2 regions of the Actinomadura vinacea genome follow, and region 2 is predicted to be linked to the other one. Evidence: predicted binding sites of a transcription regulator. Region 2 holds the regulator's gene; the other holds the start of a gene.

Region 1 (10,714 bases), on a different contig from region 2:
ACCAGGCCTGGCCGCTGCCCCCGGGCGGCGTCTCGGTCATCGACGTGCGCGACCTGGCCGAGGCCCTCGCCCGCGCGGTCACCACGCCCGCCCCCGACCGGCTCCTGCTCGGCGGCCACTTCCTCACCTGGCCGCAGTACGCCGACCTGTGCGACCGCGCGACCGGGCTGAAGTGCCGCCGCTTCCGCGTCCCGGCGGGCGTGGTGCTCGGGGCGGGCTCGCTGCTGGACGCCGCCAAACGCGTCCGGCACTTCGACTACCCGCTCACCCGCGACGCCGCCGAGTTCATGGTCAAGCTGGTGCCGACCGACGACGCCCCCGCCCTCGACGCGCTCTCGCTGACCCTGCGCCCGGTCGAGGAGACGGTCGAGGACTCGCTGCGCTGGCTGGCCGAGGCCGGGCACCTGCGCAGGGCCGGCCGGCTGGCGCCCACTCGAACCCCGTCCGCCGGAACCACCGCCGCCACGAAGGAGCCGACCATGCCGACACTGACCAAGCGCTATCTGGGACCGGTCTTCCAGAGGATCTCGAGCGCACGCTGGTTCTCCAAGGTCGGCCCGAAGATCGTGCCGCCGCTGGACCGCGCCCTGCACAAGGCCAGCGGTGGCCGCTTCCTCCTCGGGCAGTCGCTGGTCCCGAGCCTGGTGCTGACCACCACCGGCGCCGTCAGCGGACGGCCGCGGCAGGCCCCGCTGGCCTGCATGCCCGAGCCGGACGGATCCTGGATCATCGTCGGCTCCAACTTCGGCCGCGAGAAGCACCCCGCCTGGACCGGCAACCTCCTCAAGCACCCCGAGGCCGAGATCAGCTTCCGCGGCCGCACCGTCAAGGTCACCGCCGCGCTGCTGGACGACGCCGAGCGCGCCGAGGCGTGGCCCCGGCTGATGCGCGTATGGCCCGTCTACGACAGCTACGTGGAGCGCACCGAACGCGAACTGCGCGTCTTCCGCCTCACGCCGGTCCCATGATCTTGCGGGACAGCAGCCGTCCGACGAGCGCGTAGGCGAGTACCACGCCGAGCACGTTCAGGATCACGTCGTCGATGTCGAAGGCCCGGCCTATCACCAGCAGACCCTGCGCCGTCTCGATGGCCAGCGACAGCAGCGCCGCCACCAGGGCCAGCCGCACCGGGCCGCGCAGCCGCGCCGACAGCATCGGCAGCAGCACGCCGAGCGGGGCCAGCAGGATCAGGTTGCCGCCGACCTGCGGCAGCGCGTCCCGGACCGGCTGCTCGAAGTAGAAGCGCAGCGAACGCCCGGGATCGGTGTTGCCGCCCGCCTGCCCGTTGTCCTCCACCGGGCTCAGGGTGAGACGGAAGGCGTAGTAGAAGAACGCCGCCAGTGCCGCGAGCGCCACCAGCAGGGCGACCGCCCTGAGCAGCAGCACGTACCAGGGTGGACGTCCGCCGCCGCTTCGTTCGGACTTGCCCGCGACCTTGCGGTCGGACTTGCCCGCGACCTTGCGGTCGGGTTTGCTCCGGCTCTTAGGAGCCGGCTGCGGCATCCCGATCTTCTTGGCCCACGATCCCGCCACCGCCCGCACCTCCACGTCCCGAAGCGCTTTCGACGACCGTGCATGTCCCCGCTTCGGCCGCGACTATGCAAAGGGACGGTCAAGTTCGAACCAAGCGCTAGACCACCCAGACCGTCGAGACAGGCCCGTCTAGCCCCCGGCCTGCGGGCCGGCGAAGAGCGGGTCGGAGCGGTAGAGGTCGGCGGCCTCGATGTCGCCGATCTCCTCGCACAGCCGGGCCAGCTCCCCCATCGTGTGCGTCACCCGGACCGTGACGCCCAGCCGCCGCCAGACCGCCAGCGCCTTCAGGTGCGCGTCGATGGCGGCGTGGTGGTCGCCGTCCGAACGGCTGAGCGCGGCCAGGATGTCCAGCGCGGCGGCCTCGTCCCAGGGATGCGGCGAACGCGCCAGCGTCTCGCGGGCCAGCTCCTCGGCCTCCCGATGCCGTCCGGCGGCCGCCAGCAGCGCGCCGATCTCGCCGATGACCGAGCCCGTCTCGAAGTCCTCCCCGAGGCCGACCAGGATCGTCAGCCCCCGCGCCAGGCAGGCCGCGGCGTCCGCCATCCGGCCCTGCTTGAGGTAGGCCAGCGAGCAGTTCTTCAGCATCCACAGCTCCGCGATCGGCGCGCCGCACGCCTCGAACGCCTGCCGGGCCTCCTCGAACAGCGGCAGGTAGCCGCCGTGCTCGCCGTCCTCGCGGCGGCGGAGGGAGAGGGTGAACAGGGCGCGGCCCCTGCCGAGCGGATCCGGGATGGACCGGGACGGGACGGTCCTGCGCTCCATCGGCGGATGCGGAAGCGACTGGTAGGTGGTCATGGCGCGCTCGGCGTACTGGAGCCCCGCGCCGAGCTCCAGCCTGCTCCCCTCCGCGTCGACGAGGAGCCCGAGCATGCACGCCATGCCGCGCCGGTCGTCCTGCCGCTCGGCGACGCGCAGCCCCTCGTGCAGCATCGCGACCCACTCGTCGTACCGGCCGCGCATGTCGAAGTAGGTGGCCAGGCACTGCGCGAGCGGCCAGGCCGGGTGACCGGCCTCCCCGGCCAGGCGGGTCTGGGCGATGAGGTGCAGCCGTTCCTCGTCGAACCAGACGAGCGGGTCGGCGCGGGCCGCGGCGCGCGCGTGTTCGGGCGCCCGCCAGACCGGGCCGGGGGACGGGTCGAGGCCGTACCAGTGCGGCAGCGCGCCGTCCGCGGCCGTCGCCATGTCGTGCCAGGCGCCCAGCAGCCTGCGCACCGCGGCGCGGCGGCCGCCGGCGTCGTCCCGCGCGGCGAGCTCCCCGGCCAGCAGGTGGATCAGGTCGTGGACGCGGTAGCGCGGCCCGGTGACGCCCCGTCCGGCGGGCTCGACCAGGTGCACGTCGACCAGGTCGTTCAGCAGCCGGTCGGCGGTCTCCGCGCGGCCGCCCAGCAGCGCGGCGGGCACCCACGAGGGGAACTCGGTGTCCTTCAGCAGGCCCAGGCTCCGGAACAGCCGCCGGTGGTCGTCGGTGAGCGCGTCGTAGGTGTCCTGGAAGCTGGCCCGCACACCGAGGTCGCCGTGCTGCAGCCAGTCGAGCCGGTCGCGGTGCGAGGCCAGGCGCCGCGCCAGGTCGGCCACCGTCCAGCCGGGGCGCGCGGACAGCCGGGCGGCCGCGATCCGGACGGCCAGCGGCAGCCCGCCGCACAGCCGCACGATCTGGTCGATCTCCCTTTCCTCGGCGTCGCCGGACGGCCGGTCGCCCCGGCCCGCGATCGAGCGGAACAGCGCCGCGCCCGCGTCCCGGGGCAGCCCCTCCAGGGGGACGACGCGCAGCCCGCCCGCGCCGCCGGCGCCCGACAGCCGCCTCCGGCTGGTCATCAGCACCGCGCAGCGCGGCTCGGCGGGCAGCAGCGGCTCCAGGTCCGTCGCGTCGGTCACATCGTCCAGCACGATCAGCACGCGGCGGGTCGCCAGCAGCTCGCGGAAGAGGGCGGCGCGCTCGTCCAGCCCGGACGGCACCCCGGCAGGGGGGACGCCCAGAGCGTGCAGGAACCCGGCGAGCACCTCGGCCGGGCCGCCGGGGCGGTCGCGGAGCCGGGCGTACAGCTGCCCGTCGCCGTAAGCCGCGCGGTGCGCGTGCGCCAGCCGCAGCACGAACGCCGTCTTGCCGATCCCGCCCGGACCGGTGACGGCCACGCACACGGGCGCGGTGCGGGACGGGTCGCCCAGGACGCCCGACAGCTCGCCGAGAAGATCCTCGCGTCCGACATGGCCGGGCACGTCGGCCGGGAGCTGGCGCGGCACGAGGTAGGGCCGGCCCCGCACCGCCTCCGCCTCGTCGGGGCCCTGAACCCCGGTGAGGATCGCGCGATGCAGCTGCTGCAGTCCGGTGGACGGCTCGATGCCCAGCTCGTCCACCATGCGTTCACGCAGGTCGCGGAATACGGTGAGCGCCTCGGCGGGACGCCCGGCACGGGCCAGCACGGTCATCAGCTGGCCGCGGCAGCGCTCCCGCAGCGGATGGTCGCCGATGAGCGCGCGCAGTTCGACGTCCAGGCCCTCATGGCGGCCGAGGGCGATGTCGGCGTCGATCCGGTCCTCGACGGCGGCCAGCCGCAGCTCGTCCCAGTCGGCCGCGCGCCGAACCGAAGGGGACGTCAGATCGGCGCAGACAGGGCCGCGCCATCGGGCCAGCGCGGTGCGCAGCAGTGCGGCCGCCGGCCCCGGCTCCCCCGCCGCCAGCCGTTCGCGGGCCCGCCGGACCTCGTCGCGGAAGTTCTCCAGGTCCAGCTGGCCCGCGGAGATCCGTAACCGGTAGCCGGGCGGACGCGTCTCGATCGGCGCGGAGGAGCGGTCGCCGTCCGCGCCCAGGGTCCTGCGCAGCCGCGACACCATGCCCTGTAACTGCACCCGCCACGAATTCGGTGGATCGCCCTCCCAGAGGGCCTCCACCAGGCGGTCCACCGACACCACCCGGTCCCGTTCCAGCAGGAGCAGGGCCAGGACGGTGCGTACCTGCGGGCCGCCCACATCGAGCGGGCTGCCCGCCCGCTCGGCCGACATCGGCCCGAGCACGCGAAAGTAGAGCCCACCGCTCATATGGCCGCAACTCTAGGCGATCATCCGCACGCCCGAGTACGAAGACCACATTCGGTCGACCCTCACTGTTCCAAGCGCCCCGGGTGAACGGGGCTTGAGCGCTCCCCCGTCCACCCTGGACGCTTTCGGCGCGGGCCTTCCGCCCGACTCCCGCGCCGTCGGGCGGCCCGCCGCACCCGGGGCATCCGCAGGCCAGCACCCCATACCTGCAGGACCCACATCATGCCCGCCCCCGAAGGGACACTTCACGGACCACCCTGTGCGCAGAGCATTCCGCACGCCGCTAAGAATCCACTAAAAAGGGCGAAACGCCCGTGCTGCACCACAGCACGGGCGTCTCACCCGGTCACACCGCGACCGCGGTGGTGGCAGGCTCCAGGGCCAGCTCCAGAACCTCCCGGACGTCGCTGACCGCGAAGACCGTCATGTTCTCCAGCACCTCGGCCGGGACGTCCTCCAGGTCCGGCTCGTTGCGCTTGGGCACGATCGCGGTCGTGATGCCCAGCCTGCTCGCCGCCAGCAGCTTCTGCTTCAGCCCGCCGATCGGCAGCACCCGCCCGGTCAGCGAGACCTCACCGGTCATCGCCACGTCCGAACGGACCGGCCGGCCCGACAGCAGCGAGGCCAGCGCCGCCGTCATCGTGATGCCCGCGCTCGGGCCGTCCTTGGGGATCGCGCCGGCGGGCACGTGGACGTGCACGCCGCGGTCCTTCAGGTCGCCGACCGGCAGCTCCAGCTCCGCCCCGCGCGAGCGCAGGTAGCTGAGCGCGATCCGGGCCGACTCCTTCATGACGTCGCCGAGCTGGCCGGTGAGCGTCACCCCGGTGTCGCCGGTCTCCTTGTCCGCCAGCGACGCCTCGATGTAGAGGACGTCGCCGCCCGCGCCGGTGACCGCCAGCCCGGTCGCCACGCCCGGCACGCCGGTCCGCCGCTCCGACCTGCTCAGCTCGACCTCCGGCGTGAACCGGGGCCGTCCCAGGTAGTCCTTCAGCTCCGCGGCACCGACCGCGACGGGCAGTTCCGCCTTTTCCAGCGCCACGTTCGCGGCGACCTTGCGCAGCACCCGGGCGATCGAGCGGTCCAGCGACCGCACCCCCGCCTCCCGGGTGTACTCCGCCGCCAGCAGCCGCAGCGCGTCGTCGCCGAAGTCCACCTCCGCGGCCTCCAGCCCCGCCTTCTCCAGCTGCCGCGGCAGCAGGTGGTCGCGGGCGATGGTGACCTTCTCGTCCTCGGTGTAGCCGTCCAGCTGCACCAGCTCCATCCGGTCCAGCAGCGGGCCGGGGATCGCCTCCACCACGTTCGCGGTGGCCAGGAACAGCACGTCGCTCAGGTCGAGCTCGACCTCCAGGTAGTGGTCCCGGAAGGTGTGGTTCTGCTCGGGGTCCAGGACCTCCAGCAGCGCCGCGGTCGGGTCGCCCCGGTAGTCGGCGCCGACCTTGTCGACCTCGTCCAGCAGCACGACCGGGTTCATCGAGCCCGCCTCGCGGATCGCCCGGACGATGCGTCCCGGCAGCGCGCCGACGTAGGTGCGCCGGTGGCCGCGGATCTCCGCCTCGTCCCGGACGCCGCCGAGCGCGACCCGGACGAACGTGCGGCCCATCGCCCGCGCGACCGACTCGCCCAGCGAGGTCTTGCCGACCCCGGGCGGCCCGGTCAACGCCAGCACGGCGCCGCTGCGCCGCCCGCCGACGACGCCCAAACCCCGGTCCGCGCGGCGCTTGCGCACGGCCAGGTACTCGATGATGCGCTCCTTGACGTCGTCCAGGCCCGCGTGGTCGGCGTCCAGGATCTCCCGGGCGCCCGCGATGTCGTAGGCGTCCTCGGTGCGCTCGTTCCACGGGATGTCCAGGACGGTGTCCAGCCAGGTGCGGATCCAGCCGCCCTCCGGGGAGGCGTCGGACGAGCGCTCCAGCTTGTCGACCTCCTTGAGCGCCGCCTCCCGCACCTTCTCGGGCAGGTTCGCCGCCTCGATCCGGGCGCGGTAGTCGTCCTCCTCGTCGGCCGGGTCGCCGTTCAGCTCGGCCAGCTCCTTGCGGATGGCCTCCTGCTGCTGCCGCAGCAGGAACTCGCGCTGGGTCTTCTCCATGCCCTCCTGGACGTCCTTGCGGATCGTCTCCGCCACGTCCAGCTCGGCCAGGTGGTCGCGGGCCCAGCCGACCACCAGGGTGAGCCGCTCGACCGTGTCGGGGGTCTCCAGCAGCTCGATCTTCTGCTCGTCGGTCAGGTACGGGGCGTACCCGGCGTTGTCGGCCAGCGCGGACGGGTCGTCGATGGCCTGCACCACGTCCACGACCTGCCAGGCGCCGCGCTTCTGCAGGATCGCGCTGACCAGGCCCTTGTACTCCTTGGCCAGCTCCTGGGCGCGGCCGGTGGCCGGCGGGACCTCGATCCGGGTGCCCTCCACCCACAGCGCCGCGCCCGGCCCGGTGGTGCCGGTGCCGATCCGCACCCGCTCCACGCCGCGCACGACCGCGCCCGGCTCGCCACCGGGCAGCCGCCCCTCCTGCTCCACGACGCCCAGCGTGCCGACCGCCGCGTACTGCCCGTTGAGCCTGGGCACCAGCAGCACCCGCGGCTTGACGGCCGACCTGATCCCCGGGCCCTTGGTCTGGGCCGCCGCCCGGGCCGCCTCGATGGCGGCGCGCACCTCGTTCTCCGACAGCTCGAGGGGCACGACCATGCCCGGCAGAACGGCCCCGTCGTCCAGGGGCAGGACCGGCAGCGTCAGGGTCTCGCTCATGCTCTCAGCTCCAAGTCTGTAGCGGTGTGACCCCACCTCGGGGGGTTGAGTCATACTCACTCAAGAAAACGGAGCACGATTTTGTTTCCGCAGCAACGTTCGCTCTCAGCGATCACCGCGCACCCTGTCCCGTCCGGGCGAACCCGGCCCGGCGCGACGCGACGAAGTGAGCTGCCCGGGCTCACCGCCGCCTGGCCGCCGAGGCCGGCCTGGACGACACCCACGAGCGGGGGCCCTGCCTTGCCGCACCTCAGTGGCCTTTCCGACCTGCTGAGCGCCCAGCGCCGACATGGTCGGCTGGTGCGTATCCACGGCCACAGCCGCTGGTGGCACCGGGACCAGAGTCGGATACGAGTTTTGGCTGGAGCGCGCGACTATTAGAATCCACGCGTGCCTCAAGAGCCATCCTCCGAGACCGTCCGCCGGGCAGTCACTCGCGGCCGCGGAGCCCGTTTTGATGTGCCCGAGGGGAAAGCGTCAGCCATCGCGAGGAAACTCAATCAGCGGCTCGTCGGGGAGGACGTTCATGTGATCGTTCCTGGGCCCGCGACGATCACAGCGCTACAGTTGGTCAGCGCGGAAGATGCGCGACGCACGCGCCCCGAGCTGGAAACCCTTCTCGCTGACTTCCGTGGCCTGGCACACACTCTCATCAAGCAGTTCAACCAGGGCACGCTCGACGAGGAGGTCTGGTGGGCGTTTGAGCACGGCGAGCACTGCTGTTTCGAGAACCTCGAAACCGGCTTGATCGTCGAGGCCCACACCGATTTCCCCGATACGGTCGACCCGTACTTCCTCTTGCGCTTCGCCGAGACTACAGGCCGCTACCCCGACGTCCTCAGCGCCTGCGTCCACGGTTTCCACGACATGTGCCGCCTGCTTGAAATGGCGGGAGTCTCATGAACAGCGCGGCCCGCGTGCGCACGTAGGCGTGGCGACGGACTTCGGCCGCCTGAAGTCCGATGACACGAGATCAGCCTATGAGCGGGTCTTGGACGTTGCGACAGATCTCCGGTTCCGGGGGATGGGGAGGTACGAGGGTGAGTTTCCGGCTGGCGGCGTACGCCGTGTGCATCGAGGACGGGCGCGTGCTGCTCGCCCGTCACGTGCCATCCAAGGGCGAGTCCAACTGGACGCTCCCGGGCGGCAGGGTCGAGCACGCGGAGGATCCGTTCGACGCGGTGATTCGGGAGGTCGCTGAGGAGACCGGCTGCGACGCGGTGGCCGAACGCCTGCTGGGCGTGGACTCAAGGGTCATCCCCGCGGCTGAGCGCGCCATCCCCGGCGGACCCGAGCACCAGAATGTCGGCATCTTCTACCAGGTCCGCATCACTGGCGGCCGACTCCGGCCTGAGCCGAACGGCGAAACCGCTGAGCCGACCTGGACTCCGATCCCCGAGGTCGCTCGCCTGCGCCGGTCATCGCTGGTCGACGTCGGCATCGCCCTGGCGCAGACCCTCCCGGCCACCGGCCACGTCGCTCCGGTCCCGGTCGGCGGCTTGATCCAGCACTGAGGTCACCTACGACATCAGCCCCTACCGATTCGAGATCCAACACCGTCACATCTTCCAACTGGAGCTCACCGAGCCCACCCCGAAGCGATGGGCCGGCCAAGAGGTCCTGCTCGACGCCTGCCGGGCTGCTGTCAGATGCCTTTGGCATGCTTCCCTCGTGATCGACCTGACCGACGAGTTCCTTCAGCCCAGACCAGGAACCATCTGCCACTGGCCGGCCGGCCTTGACCATCCGGTCGCCGGCACCTGGACCATCACGATCCCGCTCGAGCCCTTCTCCGCGGACGACGAATACGAGCCCGCCACCTTCCGTCCCGGCACCGGCGGGCCCGAACTCGTCACGACGGATATCTCACTCGACTTCATCAAACTGCCGGCCGCCGAACTGGCCACGCTGAGCCGGCGCACCTTCACCTTCCCGGTCAACCCAGAGGACGGCTACATCGACGGCTCGATCTATCTCGTCGCCGCCCACTGCCCAGTCGATGTCACCCGCATCGAGTTCGGCCAAGCCGCCCCGGGCCACATCACCGCCACCCTCCACGCCTACTTCGACTTCGACGCGGCGGGCGGCATCGACATCCACAACCGCACGGCCGACCTGAAGACCATCCTGCGCTTCGAACTGGGCCGGCCCGTCAGCTCCGGAAGCCCCTGAGTCCGCCGAAATCGTGTTGCGGATCGACTCACGCCGTGACAACGTGCGGATGGCGCTGTCAACCCGACTCGGGAGGTTGATCAATGGCTGCCAAGGTTCTCGGCAAGGCCCCGGCCACCGCTTCGGCCGCAGCGCGCGCCACGGCCTGACGGGCCGACGTTCCATCTCGCGCCTGCATTCCTGAGGTCGAAGCGATCCCGGCGCAGGGAAGCCCCTGCGCTCTTGCCCACGTGAAGCCTGTGCGCTTCACGGCTTCGAATCTCAAGGAGCTTCAGTGTCTTCGTACGCTTCCTTCGAGCCGCTCACCGGCGCCGAAGGTCAGCCCACTCCCGTCCTTCGCCACGGCGACACCGTGCTGCGCCCGGCCATGCCCTGGACGGCCAGCGTCCAAGCCCTGCTCAACCACCTGCAAGAGGTCGGCTTCACCGGCAGTCCCCGTGTCGTCGGGGACGGCTGCGACGACCAGGGTCGCGAAGTCGTCACCTACATCGAGGGCGGCTTCGTGCACCCGCACGCTTGGACCGACGAAGGGGTCTGGCGCGCCGGCCGGCTGCTGCGCGACCTGCACGACGCCACCGCCACCTTCCGGCCGCCGCCCGAAGCGGTCTGGCAGCCGTGGCCGTTCCACAGCGACGCACCCGATGCGATCATCAGCCATCGCGACACCGGCCCCTGGCACACCGTCGCACGCGACGGCCTGCCGGTCGCCTACATCGACTGGACCAGCGCCGGACCGACCGATCGCCTCGACGACATCGCGGGCGCCGCATGGTGGAACGCACAACTGCACGACGACGACGTCGCCGAACGCCAGAACCTGCCCGACGCTGCCTCCCGCGCGGGGCAGCTCAGGCGTTTCCTGGACGGCTACGGCCTGGCCGTCGAGGACCGCCGCGACTTCGTCACCAGAATGATCGAATACGCCATCCGCGACTGCGCCGGCGCCGCCGTCAAGGCGCGGGTCACCCCGGAATCGACCGACACCGCTCCACTGTGGGCGCTGGCCTGGCAGGCGCGGTCCGCGGCATGGATGCTCCGCCATCGCCCGCTCCTCCAACGGGCCATCAGTACCTGAGGCGACCGCGGCGTCCCACCCCTTCGATGACTCGTGGTGGAATGCGGGTGTGTGCCGCGTGGCCGTTCGGGTGGGGTGTGGTGGTCCTGAGATTCTTTCGTCGGCGTGGTTCGGGTCCGATCCAGACGGCTCCTCCCGATGTCAGTCCGCCACTCCCG
Region 2 (10,714 bases):
CCGCACCAGCGCCGAGAAGCTGGCCCAGGTCAGCCAGAAGATGGGCGCGGCGATGTACGCCCAGAACCCCGAGGGCGGCGCGGAGGCCGGCGGCGACGCCGGGCCGACGGCCGACGCCCAGGGCGGCGAGGCCGGTCAGGACGACGAGGTCGTCGACGCCGAGATCGTGGACGACGACAAGGACAAGAAGGACGGTGCCGCGTGACGACCCCTCCCACCAGGGGCGAGGGCGAGGAGCGTGAGGGCCCGGTGATCCGCGACAAGCGGCGCATCGACCCCGAGACGGGCGCGGTCCGGGATCCCGCGGGGGCGCAGCCCGCCCCGCCGCAGGCCCCGGTCCCGCCCGCCGGGGCAGCCCCCGGCGGGGGCGGCGCGCCGGCCGCGGACGGGGCGCTCCAGACCCAGCTCGCCGAGCGCACCGCGGACCTGCAACGGCTCAAGGCGGAGTACGACAACTACCGCAAGCGGGTCGAGCGGGACCGGGTCGCGGTCCGCGAGCAGGCCCTGGCCAACGTGTTGAACGAGCTGCTGCCGGTGCTGGACGACATCGGCCGGGCCCGCGACCACGACGAGCTCGTCGGCGGATTCAAGTCCGTGGGCGAGGCGCTGGAGGCGGTGACCGGCAAGCTCGGCCTGGTCCGGTACGGCGAGAAGGGCGAGCCCTTCGACCCGACCGTGCACGAGGCCCTGATGCACGGCTACTCGGCCGAGGTGACCGAGACCAGCGTGACCGACGTCCTGCAGCCCGGCTACCGGATCGGGGAGCGGATCCTGCGGCCCGCCCGGGTCGCGGTGGCCGAGCCCGACCCGAACGCGGCCGCGCCCGGCGCGGCCGAGCCCGGAGGCGCCGGTGACGGCGGGCAGGGTGGCGGCAAGTCCTGAACCGCGGAAGCGGAACCTCGCGGTGGCCCCGCACCCGGCGCACCGGGGCGGGGCCCGCGGGGGCGGAAACGACCTCACTTCAGTGGCACGAGCAGAGAGCGGAGCGCCGTGAGCACCAAGGACTACCTGGCGAAGGACTATTACAAGGTCCTCGGTGTCTCGAAGAACGCCTCCCAGGACGAGATCAAGAAGTCCTACCGCAAGCTGGCCCGCAAGTACCACCCGGACGCCAACAAGGGCGACACCGATGCCGAGGACCGTTTCAAGGAGGTCTCCGAGGCCTACGACGTCCTGTCGGATGAGAAGCGCCGCAAGGAGTACGACGCGGTGCGGGCGATGCCGGGCGGTTTCCGCGGGCAGCAGGGCGGCGGCTTCGGCTTCGACCTGGGCGACCTCTTCGGGCAGACCGGGGGCGGTGGTACGGGCGGCGGCGGCACCGGGGGCGCCGGCGACCGGCTGGGCGACCTGTTCGGCGGGCTGTTCGGACGGGGCGGCGGCGGCACCGGCACCCGCACCACCGGGTCGCGCCGGGCCCGCCGCGGCGCCGACGTCGAGACCGACGTGACGCTGTCGTTCGGGCGGTCGATGAACGGGGTGACCGTCCCGCTGAAGCTGACCAGCGAGGCGGGGTGCCCGAGCTGCCGCGGGACGGGCGCCAAGGCCGGGACGGTGCCGCGGGTGTGCCCGTCCTGCGAGGGCACCGGGCACGAGACCCGCAACCTGGGCAGCTTCGGGTTCCAGGAGCCGTGCCGCGAGTGCCGGGGCCGCGGGCTCGTCGTCGACGACCCGTGCCCGACGTGCAACGGCAGCGGCCGGGCGACCGGGACCCGCACGATCCAGGCCCGGATCCCGGCGGGCGTCGCCGACGGCCAGAAGATCCGGTTGAAGGGCAAGGGCGCGCCGGGCGAGAACGGCGGCCCGGCCGGCGACCTGTACGTCAACATCAAGGTGCGGCCGCATCCGGTGTTCGGCCGCGACCGCGACAACCTGACGCTGACCGTCCCGGTGACGTTCCCGGAGGCGGCGCTGGGCGCGGAGGTCAGGGTGCCGACGTTCCAGGGGCAGCCGGTGACGCTGCGGCTGCCGGAGGGCACCCCGAACGGCCGGACGTTCCGGGTGCGCGGGCGCGGCGCCACGCGTCGCGACGGCACCAAGGGCGACATGCTGGTCACCGTCGACGTGCAGGTGCCGCAGAAGGTCGACGACCAGACCCGCGAGGCGCTGGAGCGGCTGCGCGCCGGCGGCGCGGGCGACGATCTGCGCAGCGAGCTGCTCCAGAAGGCGCGGGAGGAGTGAGCCGGTCATGGACGCGTTCGGCGACGACACCCCGGTCTATGTGATCTCGGTGGCGGCGCAGCTGTCGGGCCTGCACCCGCAGACGCTGCGCACCTACGACCGGCTCGGCCTGGTCTCGCCCGGCCGCACGGCGGGGCGGGGCCGCCGCTACTCGATGCGCGACATCGTGATGCTGCGGGAGATCCAGCGGCTCTCCCAGGAGGAGGGCATCAACCTCTCGGGCATCAAGCACATCCTGGAGCTGCAGCGGGACAACGCGATGCTCCGCGAGGAGCTGGCGAAGGCGCACGCGACTCTGCAGGACCTGGCCAACGAACTCGAGTCGACCCGGGCGGTCGCCGCGCGGCTGGCGCAGCAACGGCGGCGCGGCGATCCCAAGGGCGGATCCGCCCCGGGCGGCGATCTGGTGCCGATCCGCCATACCAGTGTCGTGGTGTGGCGTGAACGCGGCGGCGAAGACTGACGGGGAGTGGGCAACCGAAGATGGACTACAAGCTGACGCAGAAGAGCCAGGAGGCGGTGTCGGTCGCGGTTCGCCGGGCCGCGGCCGAGGGGCATCCGCAGGTGGAGCCGCAGCATCTGCTGGTGGCGTTGCTCAGCCAGCCGGAGGGCACGGCCGCGCCGCTGCTGGAGGCTGTGGGCGCCGACTGGCAGGCCGTGCGCCGCCGCGCCGAGGAGCAGCTGGCGGCCCAGCCGAAGGCGGCGGGCTCGACGCTGTCGTCGCCGCAGATGGCGCGGCAGCTGATCGTGGCGATCAACACGGCGGCCAACCGGTCCAAGCAGCTGGAGGACGAGTACGTCTCGACCGAGCACCTGCTGGTCGGGCTGGCGGCCGACGGCGGCCCGGTCGCGGGCCTGCTGAAGGAGTTCGGCGCCACCCCCGAGGCGCTGCTGGAGGCGTTCGAGAAGGTCCGCGGGCACGCCCGGGTCACCAGCGAGAACCCCGAGGACACCTACCAGGCCCTGGAGAAGTACGGCGTCGACCTGACCGCGGCGGCCCGGGACGGCCGGCTCGACCCGGTCATCGGCCGGGACGCCGAGATCCGGCGGGTGGTGCAGGTGCTGTCCCGCCGTACCAAGAACAACCCGGTCCTGATCGGCGAGCCGGGCGTGGGGAAGACCGCGGTCGTCGAGGGCCTGGCGCAGCGGATCGTCGCCGGTGACGTGCCCGAGTCGCTGCGCGGCAAGCGGCTGGTGGCGCTCGACCTGGGCGCGATGGTCGCGGGGGCCAAGTACCGCGGCGAGTTCGAGGAGCGGCTGAAGGCCGTCCTGAACGAGATCAAGCAGAGCGACGGGCGGATCGTCACCTTCATCGACGAGCTGCACACCGTCGTCGGCGCGGGCGCGGCCGAGGGCGCGATGGACGCCGGGAACATGCTCAAGCCGATGCTGGCACGCGGCGAGCTGCGCATGATCGGCGCGACCACGCTGGACGAGTACCGCGAGCGGATCGAGAAGGACGCGGCCCTGGAGCGCCGTTTCCAGCAGGTGCTGGTGGGCGAGCCGTCGGTGGAGGACACCATCGCGATCCTGCGCGGGCTGAAGGGCCGGTACGAGGCGCACCACAAGGTGCAGATCAACGACTCGGCGCTGGTGGCGGCCGCGACGCTGTCCGACCGGTACATCACCTCGCGGTTCCTGCCCGACAAGGCGATCGACCTGATCGACGAGTCGGCGTCCCGGCTGCGGATGGAGATCGACTCGCGTCCGGTCGAGATCGACGAGCTGCAGCGCTCGGTCGACCGGCTGCGGATGGAGGAGCTGGCGCTCCACAAGGAGACCGACGAGGCGTCCCGGCAGCGGCTGGAGCGGCTGCGCCGCGACCTGGCCGACCGCCAGGAGCAGCTGAACGCCCTGGTCGGACGCTGGGAGCAGGAGAAGGCGGGGCTGAACCGGGTCGGTGAGGTCAAGGAGCGGATCGACCAGCTCCGCGGCGAGGCCGAGCGCGCGCAGCGCGACGGCGACCTGGAGACCTCCGCGCGGCTGACCTACGGCGAGATCCCGGCCCTGGAGAAGCAGCTCCAGGAAGCCGCGGAGCAGGCCGACGACGAGAACCGCGACGCCATGGTCAAGGAGGAGGTCGGGCCCGACGACGTCGCCGACGTCGTCGCGTCCTGGACGGGCATCCCCGCGGGCCGCCTCCTGGAGGGCGAGACCGCCAAGCTGCTCCGCATGGAGGACGAGCTGGGCAAGCGGCTGATCGGGCAGGAGCCGGCCGTCCGCACCGTGTCGGACGCGGTCCGCCGCGCCCGCGCCGGCGTCGCCGACCCCGACCGTCCGACCGGGTCGTTCCTGTTCCTGGGCCCGACCGGGGTCGGCAAGACCGAGCTGGCCAAGGCCCTGGCGGAGTTCCTGTTCGACGACGAGCGGGCGATCACCCGGATCGACATGAGCGAGTACTCCGAGAAGCACTCGGTGGCCCGCCTGGTCGGCGCGCCGCCCGGGTACGTCGGCTACGAGGAGGGCGGCCAGCTCACCGAGGCCGTCCGGCGCCGCCCGTACTCGGCGGTCCTGCTGGACGAGGTGGAGAAGGCCCACCCCGAGGTCTTCGACATCCTCCTGCAGGTGCTGGACGACGGCCGGCTCACCGACGGGCAGGGCCGCACGGTCGACTTCCGCAACACGATCCTGATCCTGACGTCCAACCTCGGCTCGCAGTTCCTCGTCGATCCCACCCTGGAGAACGGGGCCAAGCGGGACGCGGTGATGAACGCGGTGCGCACCGCGTTCAAGCCCGAGTTCCTCAACCGCCTGGACGACGTGATCCTCTTCGACGCGCTGTCCACGCAGGAGCTCACCCGGATCGTGGACCTGCAGGTCGACCGGCTGGCCAAGCGCCTGTCGGACCGGCAGCTCACCCTGACGGTCACCGACGCGGCCCGCGAGTGGCTGGCGCTGACCGGCTACGACCCGCTGTACGGCGCGCGGCCGCTGCGCCGCCTGGTGCAGACCGCGATCGGCGACCAGCTGGCCCGCGAGCTGCTGTCCGGCGAGATCCGCGACGGCGACGAAGTGGTCGTCGACCTGGACGAGGCCGCCGACACCCTGACGGTCGGCCCCGCCCGCGACGTGAGCCTGACCAAGTAACACAACGGGGCGCCCGCTTCCGCGGGCGCCCCGTGACCGGCTGGTGGTCGTCCGGATCGGGACGGTCGAGGGGACGCGGGCAGCTTATGGACGGTCCACCCTGCCGTGGCGCCCGTACAGCCGGACGATAGGCAGCAGCATCAGCGCGGTCAGCCCGCCCAGCAGGCCGAATGCCCGATGGAAGTCGCCCAGGCCGTCACGCAGGGAGCCGATCAGCACGGGGGCCAGCGCGGCACAGGCGTAGCCGACGAAAAATGCCATCGCGCTGATCTGCCCGGCTTCGGCGGCGTTGCGAGCGATCACTACCGGCAGCGTCAGCACGAGAGGGAACAGGCCGCCGTGGCCGATGCCCAGCGCGAGAATCCACACCCAGGTCGCCGTCCCCGGAGCGGTCGCCAGTCCAGCGAAGCCGAAGGTCTCGCTCGGCGACTGGTCGGTTCCAGGTGAGTTGTCCGTCTTCCAAGGTGGGGTACCGGTGGGTGGCCAGTGATCGCCAGGTTCAACGATGCCGTCCTTCCAGGCGTTCAATCCAGCACGCGCTTACGGTTGTCGTAGGCCGCGTTAATAGCGTCCATCCCGCCGCTGCCGAGCACGAGGCCGGTCTGGAGTTCGCGGCGCCTCAGTCAGTCGAGGACGGCGAACGCCTCGACTTCAACGAGCACATCGGGTTCGAACAGGTAATCGACGCCGATGAGCGACAGTGGCGGCAATGGCCGCGGGATCCCGAGCTCGTCGGCGACATGTTCGATGCCCGCCATGAAGTCGTCTATTTTCTCGGGGCTCCAGTGCGTGACGAAGAACCTGAGGCGCACGACATCGGAAAAGCCCGCTCCGGCACCGGCCAGGCCGAGCGCGGTGTTGCGCAGGGCCTGCACGACCTGGCCGGTGAGGTCACCTGTCGCGAGGGGGTTTCCCTCGGCATCGCGCGCTATCTGGCCGGCCACGTGCACCTGGCGGGTGCCCGTGCCGATCGAGACATGGTGGTAGGGGACGGGTTGAAACATGCCCTCAGGGCTGAGCATCTGCACGGTCATGTGCTGTCCTTGCGGTTGTCCGTTGGTGGTATCTAACTTCTACTTGGTACCCGAAGGGAACTTCAACGACACTAGGTGTCATGCAGGAGACCACCCACCTGGAATCCGACGGGCCCCAGCTCACCGCGACGCACCGCGAACTGCTCGACCAAGTGCTCGACAAATGGTCGCTGCACGTGCTCGACGAGCTGTGCGAGCAGCCCTTGCGCTTCAACGAGCTACGCCGGGCGATCCCGATCGTGACACAGAAGTCGCTCACGACGACACTGCGGCGCCTCGAACGCAACGGGATGGTCGAGCGCATGATCGCGAGCACGCGGCCCCTCGCCGTCGAGTACCGCATCACGCCGCTCGGAAAGACACTCCAAGATCTCATCGACGCACTCCTGAGCTGGAGCACCGTCAATTTGCCCGACGTCGAACGCGCTCGCGAGCGGTTCGATAACGAAGTGTGACCAGATGCTCGCTCTCTGGCGTACCTGCCGGACGCCTGGCTGGGTCGCCACACCTTCACCTGCGACCCGATGTCGGGCCCGTTCACCCAGTCGAGGCCAGGTAGCGGCCGAGTCGGCCTGAGCTGTGTTTCAAAGTCCTGGCCTTCGGCGCTCGCCTGGCGGCTCGCCTCCGGCAGCCAGGTAACGCGCTCGCGCGGCGCCTGAGGCCGCTTCGAGACGGGCCCTTAGGTCCTGTCTCTCTGAGCATGAGAGTCGGACCCGGCCGGGGGCATCCGTCCCCAGCCGTGCTCAACCGACTGGCGGCATCGGTCGGGTTCGTCTCCTGCGCTGGTGAACAGTGCGGTCAGCATGGGCACGCCGTGAGCGAGTGCCTGGTGCGGCAGAGGACCTGTGGCGACGAGTGAGGCGAGTCCGTGGCCGATGGCCCAGCTCTGTGTCGCCAGTTCCAGCGGGTCGACCTCGCCACGGAAGCGGCCGCTCGTCTTGGCGCGTTCGATGGCGCGGACGAGGCAGTGCAGGGTTTCGTCCGCGGCGTCGGCGTCTTCGAGGTCGAAGCCCGCGTCGAACATGACGCGGTAGAGATCGGGGCTCTCCAGGGCGTTGGCCAGGTAGGCGGCCCCCAGCGCGGCGAGGTCTCGTACCGGGTCCGCGGACATCCTGACGTCCGCGAGTTTGGCTGCCAGGCGGGTGAAGCCTTCCTGTCGCAGTGCCTTCCACAGGCCGTCCATACCGCCGAAGTAGGTGTAGACGGCCATCGTTGACACGCCGGTTCCGGCGACCAGGGCGCGGAGCGTGACCGGTTGCCTCATCCGCAGCATCTGCGCGGCCCGGTCGAGCAGCAGAGAGCGGACCGCTGGATCCTTCGTCCTCGCCATGGCCCCACAATACATAGCAGCGCTATGCTTCCATGGTGCTGGTCTTGTTGTCCCTGACGCCGCAAGGAAGAGGTCGTTCATGTCCGTGACGCTGGTCAACCCCGAGGGATTGCCGAAGCCCGAGGTCTACCGGCAGCTGTCGGTCGCCACCGGATCGAAGCTGGTGTTCCTCTCGGGGCAGGTGGCCCGCGACGCCGACGGCCGGCCGGTGGGCGAAGGAGACCTCGCCGCACAGGTCGAACAGTGCTATCTCAACGTCGCCACCGCCCTGGCCGGGATCGGCGGCTCCTTCGATGACGTGGCCAAGCTGACCATCTACGTCGTCGACTGGAGTCCTGAGAAGATGCCGCTGCTGGGCGAGGGGGTGGGCCGTGCGGCGGCGAAACTCGGCATCGACCCGGTCAAACCGATCACTCTGCTGGGCGTCGCCGCACTGGGGGAACCAGACCTCCTGGTCGAGGTCGAAGCCACCGCGGTCCTCGAATAGCCCCTGCACGTGTACGCCGTCCGCAAGACCGGACATCTACTGGTCGGCACCGACATCGGCCGGTTACTCTGTGCAATCACCGGGTGGACCGCCGGCCTGCTGGCTTGGCGACTCGGAGACCGGCACGTCGTCACCGTCGAGGTGGACGCGGACGTGGCGGCCCGAGCCTCCGCGAACCTCAGTTCGGTCGGCCTGCGTCCTCGTGTGATCACAGGAGATGGGGCGTTGGGGTTCAAGGACGGCCAACCCTACGACCTGGTTGACGTCACCTGCGGGGTGGACGCGATCCCATATACGTGGGTGGAGCAGGCGCGCCCCGGAGGCACCGTCGTGCTGCCCTGGATGCCCGGCTGGGCAGGCGGGCATCTCACCAAACTCGTCGTCCAAGACGGCGCTGCCGCTGGACGGTTCCATGGGGAGTGCGGCTTCATGCCCCTACGCGCTCAGAGACACCCCGACCGCCCGTTCGAAGGTGACGTACGAGAGTCGCAGACCTCGGCCGCACCCTCGGCCTTCACTGAGGGCGGCGAAGGACTGGCCATCGCCATCGCCGGGCTCCTGCCAGGGGTCAATGGCCACGGAGTCACAAACGCCGATGGGTCCTTTCGGGTAGCCGCCCGAGATGACGAATCCCACGCGCTGGCTACTTTTCCCCCACATGGAAAGGGTGCGACCGTGAGGCAACGCGGCCCCCGGAATCTATTCGATGAACTGGAAGTCGCCGTCCAGCGTTGGGTGGCATGGGGCAGGCCAGGCAAGGATCGTTTCGGCCTGACAGTGTCCCGTGACGGCCAGTACGTCTGGCTTGATGACTCAAGCAACCCGGTGAAGGCGTGACCATGGGAAAACACGCCAAGGAAGAAGACTGCTCCATTCCTTCTGGGCCGCGCATGTGGGCCGGCACGCTGAGGCGTTGCGCGGACGTCAGGAGCGGGCCTGTGACGGCTGGACGGTGTCGTAGCGGTGCCGGTGGTCGATGATCTCCTGTCGGTGCCCGATGGCCCATCGGCTCAGGGCGGTCAGGGAGTCCAGCAGCGTCATGCCGAGCTCGGTGAGCGTGTAGTCCACGCGTGGTGGAACGCTGGCGTGGACGGTGCGGGTGACCAGGCCGTCGCGTTCGAGTTGCCGCAGGGTCCGGGTGAGCATGCGCTGGGAGATGCCGGTGACGGCGCGGTGCAGTTCGCCGAAGCGCAGGGTGCGGTCGCGCAACTGGCCGATGACCAGGATGGTCCACTTGTCGCCGATCAGCGACAGGATCTGCAGCACCTGCCTGCATTGCTCCTCGTCGGCCTCCGGCCACAGCGATGTGCTCGAGGGTGCGGCCAAGGGTTACCTCCGTGTGCGTCACCGACATTTTTGTGCCGTCTTGATCATCTTTGCCGTGGTGACAAATCATGGTGTTACGAACAAATCGTAAGGAAGGACGCCGTGATGGTGAAGACGCTCGTCGTGGTCGGCGCAGGGCCTGGACTGGGCATGGGGGTGGCCCGAGCGTTCGGGCGGCACGGCTTTCAAGTCGGGCTGATCGCCCGCACCCGGGACAAGCTGGATGTCCTGGTCGGCGAGCTGGACGAGTTGGGCGTCACCGCGGCAGCGTTCCCGGCCGACATCCGTGACCGCGATGCGCTTGGCGGCGCCCTCACCGCGGCGAAGGAGCGGCTCGGCGCGGTCGACGTACTTGAGTACAGCCCCAGTCCGAGCGGGCCGATCACCCACGCGGCCGACACCACGGTCGACTCGGTAATGGCGCAGGTGGATCTGCACGTACTGGGAGCGGTGACCGCGGTGCGCCACGTACTGCCGGACATGCGGGGCCGCGGGGACGGCACGGTGCTGCTGACCACCGGGGTCTCCTCCACCATCCCCGCGCCGTTCCTGGCGAATGTCGGTCTTGCCATGGCAGGGCTGCGGAACTGGGCCCATGGGCTGCATGCCGAGTTGAAACCCCAGGGGATTCACGTGGGCACGGTGACGATCGCCTCGGGGATCGTCCCGGGCGGCGGCGAGGCGGACCCCGACGCCATCGGCGCCCGCTGCCACGACATGTACCGGCAGCGAGATCGGGTGGAGGAGGTGATCGGCGATCTGGAGGCGTTCCGCGCCCTGGTCGCCCAGCACTCCGCGGGCGCTCGTGAGTGATGAGCCAGGCCAGGGTCCAGCCTCGGCTCGACCGGCCGCAACGGCAAGCATGTGCCGGCCCAGGGCGTCGAGCGCGGGCACGAGATCACCGCCTTTGCCGGCCCGAGTCGCGCCGCACTGGCGGGCGTACACCAAGGCGGCGCGCACGACCTGGACGCCGTGCGCGAGGCCGTCCGAGGGCTTGACCGGAGAATCGCGCGCGGCACCCGGCTCACCGACGAACCGCTTGCCGGGCGGAGCACGGGCCTGCACTGGTCGTTGCCGGGCTCGTCTCTGCCTGCCGTCCTCGACAAGGCGGGCCAGGCTCGGACGACGACGCTCAGCGGGTCTGGCGGACGGCGAGCCGGTCTTCCAGGCCGTCGAGAAGAGCGCGCAGGCCGAACTCGAAGCTGCTTTCGGGAGCAGCGCCGTACTGCTGGGCCGCCGTGTCCTCGAGGCGGGCGCGGAGCCTCGGGAACT

Evidence for each region. The regulator HspR, encoded in region 2, represses chaperone genes until heat shock. The targets are predictions, from matches to a motif close to ANTTGAGTCNNNNNGACTCAANT.
Region 1: lon (endopeptidase La) is a predicted target of HspR. The motif match lies at 7,353-7,375, and genes of this name have one in related genera.

What each region holds. Positions count from the first base shown of each region.
Region 1 covers NZ_BAAARW010000011.1:544,180-554,893, reverse strand. Annotated here, with positions in the region: gene ABD340_RS14260 (nitroreductase family deazaflavin-dependent oxidoreductase) at 1-968, shown strand, start outside; gene ABD340_RS14255 (VanZ family protein) at 952-1,533, opposite strand; gene ABD340_RS14250 (AfsR/SARP family transcriptional regulator) at 1,663-4,569, opposite strand; gene lon (endopeptidase La) at 4,916-7,309, opposite strand; gene ABD340_RS14240 (hypothetical protein) at 7,700-8,212, shown strand; gene ABD340_RS14235 (NUDIX hydrolase) at 8,350-8,823, shown strand; gene ABD340_RS14230 (hypothetical protein) at 8,981-9,481, shown strand; gene ABD340_RS14225 (aminoglycoside phosphotransferase/kinase family protein) at 9,756-10,556, shown strand.
Region 2 covers NZ_BAAARW010000026.1:31,128-41,841, forward strand. Annotated here, with positions in the region: gene dnaK (molecular chaperone DnaK) at 1-205, shown strand, start outside; gene grpE (nucleotide exchange factor GrpE) at 202-882, shown strand; gene dnaJ (molecular chaperone DnaJ) at 991-2,178, shown strand; gene ABD340_RS33200 (heat shock protein transcriptional repressor HspR) at 2,186-2,641, shown strand; gene clpB (ATP-dependent chaperone ClpB) at 2,662-5,265, shown strand; gene ABD340_RS33210 (hypothetical protein) at 5,350-5,793, opposite strand; gene ABD340_RS33215 (RidA family protein) at 5,889-6,299, opposite strand; gene ABD340_RS33220 (winged helix-turn-helix transcriptional regulator) at 6,380-6,754, shown strand; gene ABD340_RS33225 (TetR/AcrR family transcriptional regulator) at 6,979-7,629, opposite strand; gene ABD340_RS33230 (RidA family protein) at 7,709-8,116, shown strand; gene ABD340_RS33235 (methyltransferase domain-containing protein) at 8,126-8,953, shown strand; gene ABD340_RS33240 (winged helix-turn-helix transcriptional regulator) at 9,041-9,442, opposite strand; gene ABD340_RS33245 (SDR family NAD(P)-dependent oxidoreductase) at 9,548-10,255, shown strand; gene ABD340_RS33250 (TetR/AcrR family transcriptional regulator) at 10,575-10,714, opposite strand, start outside.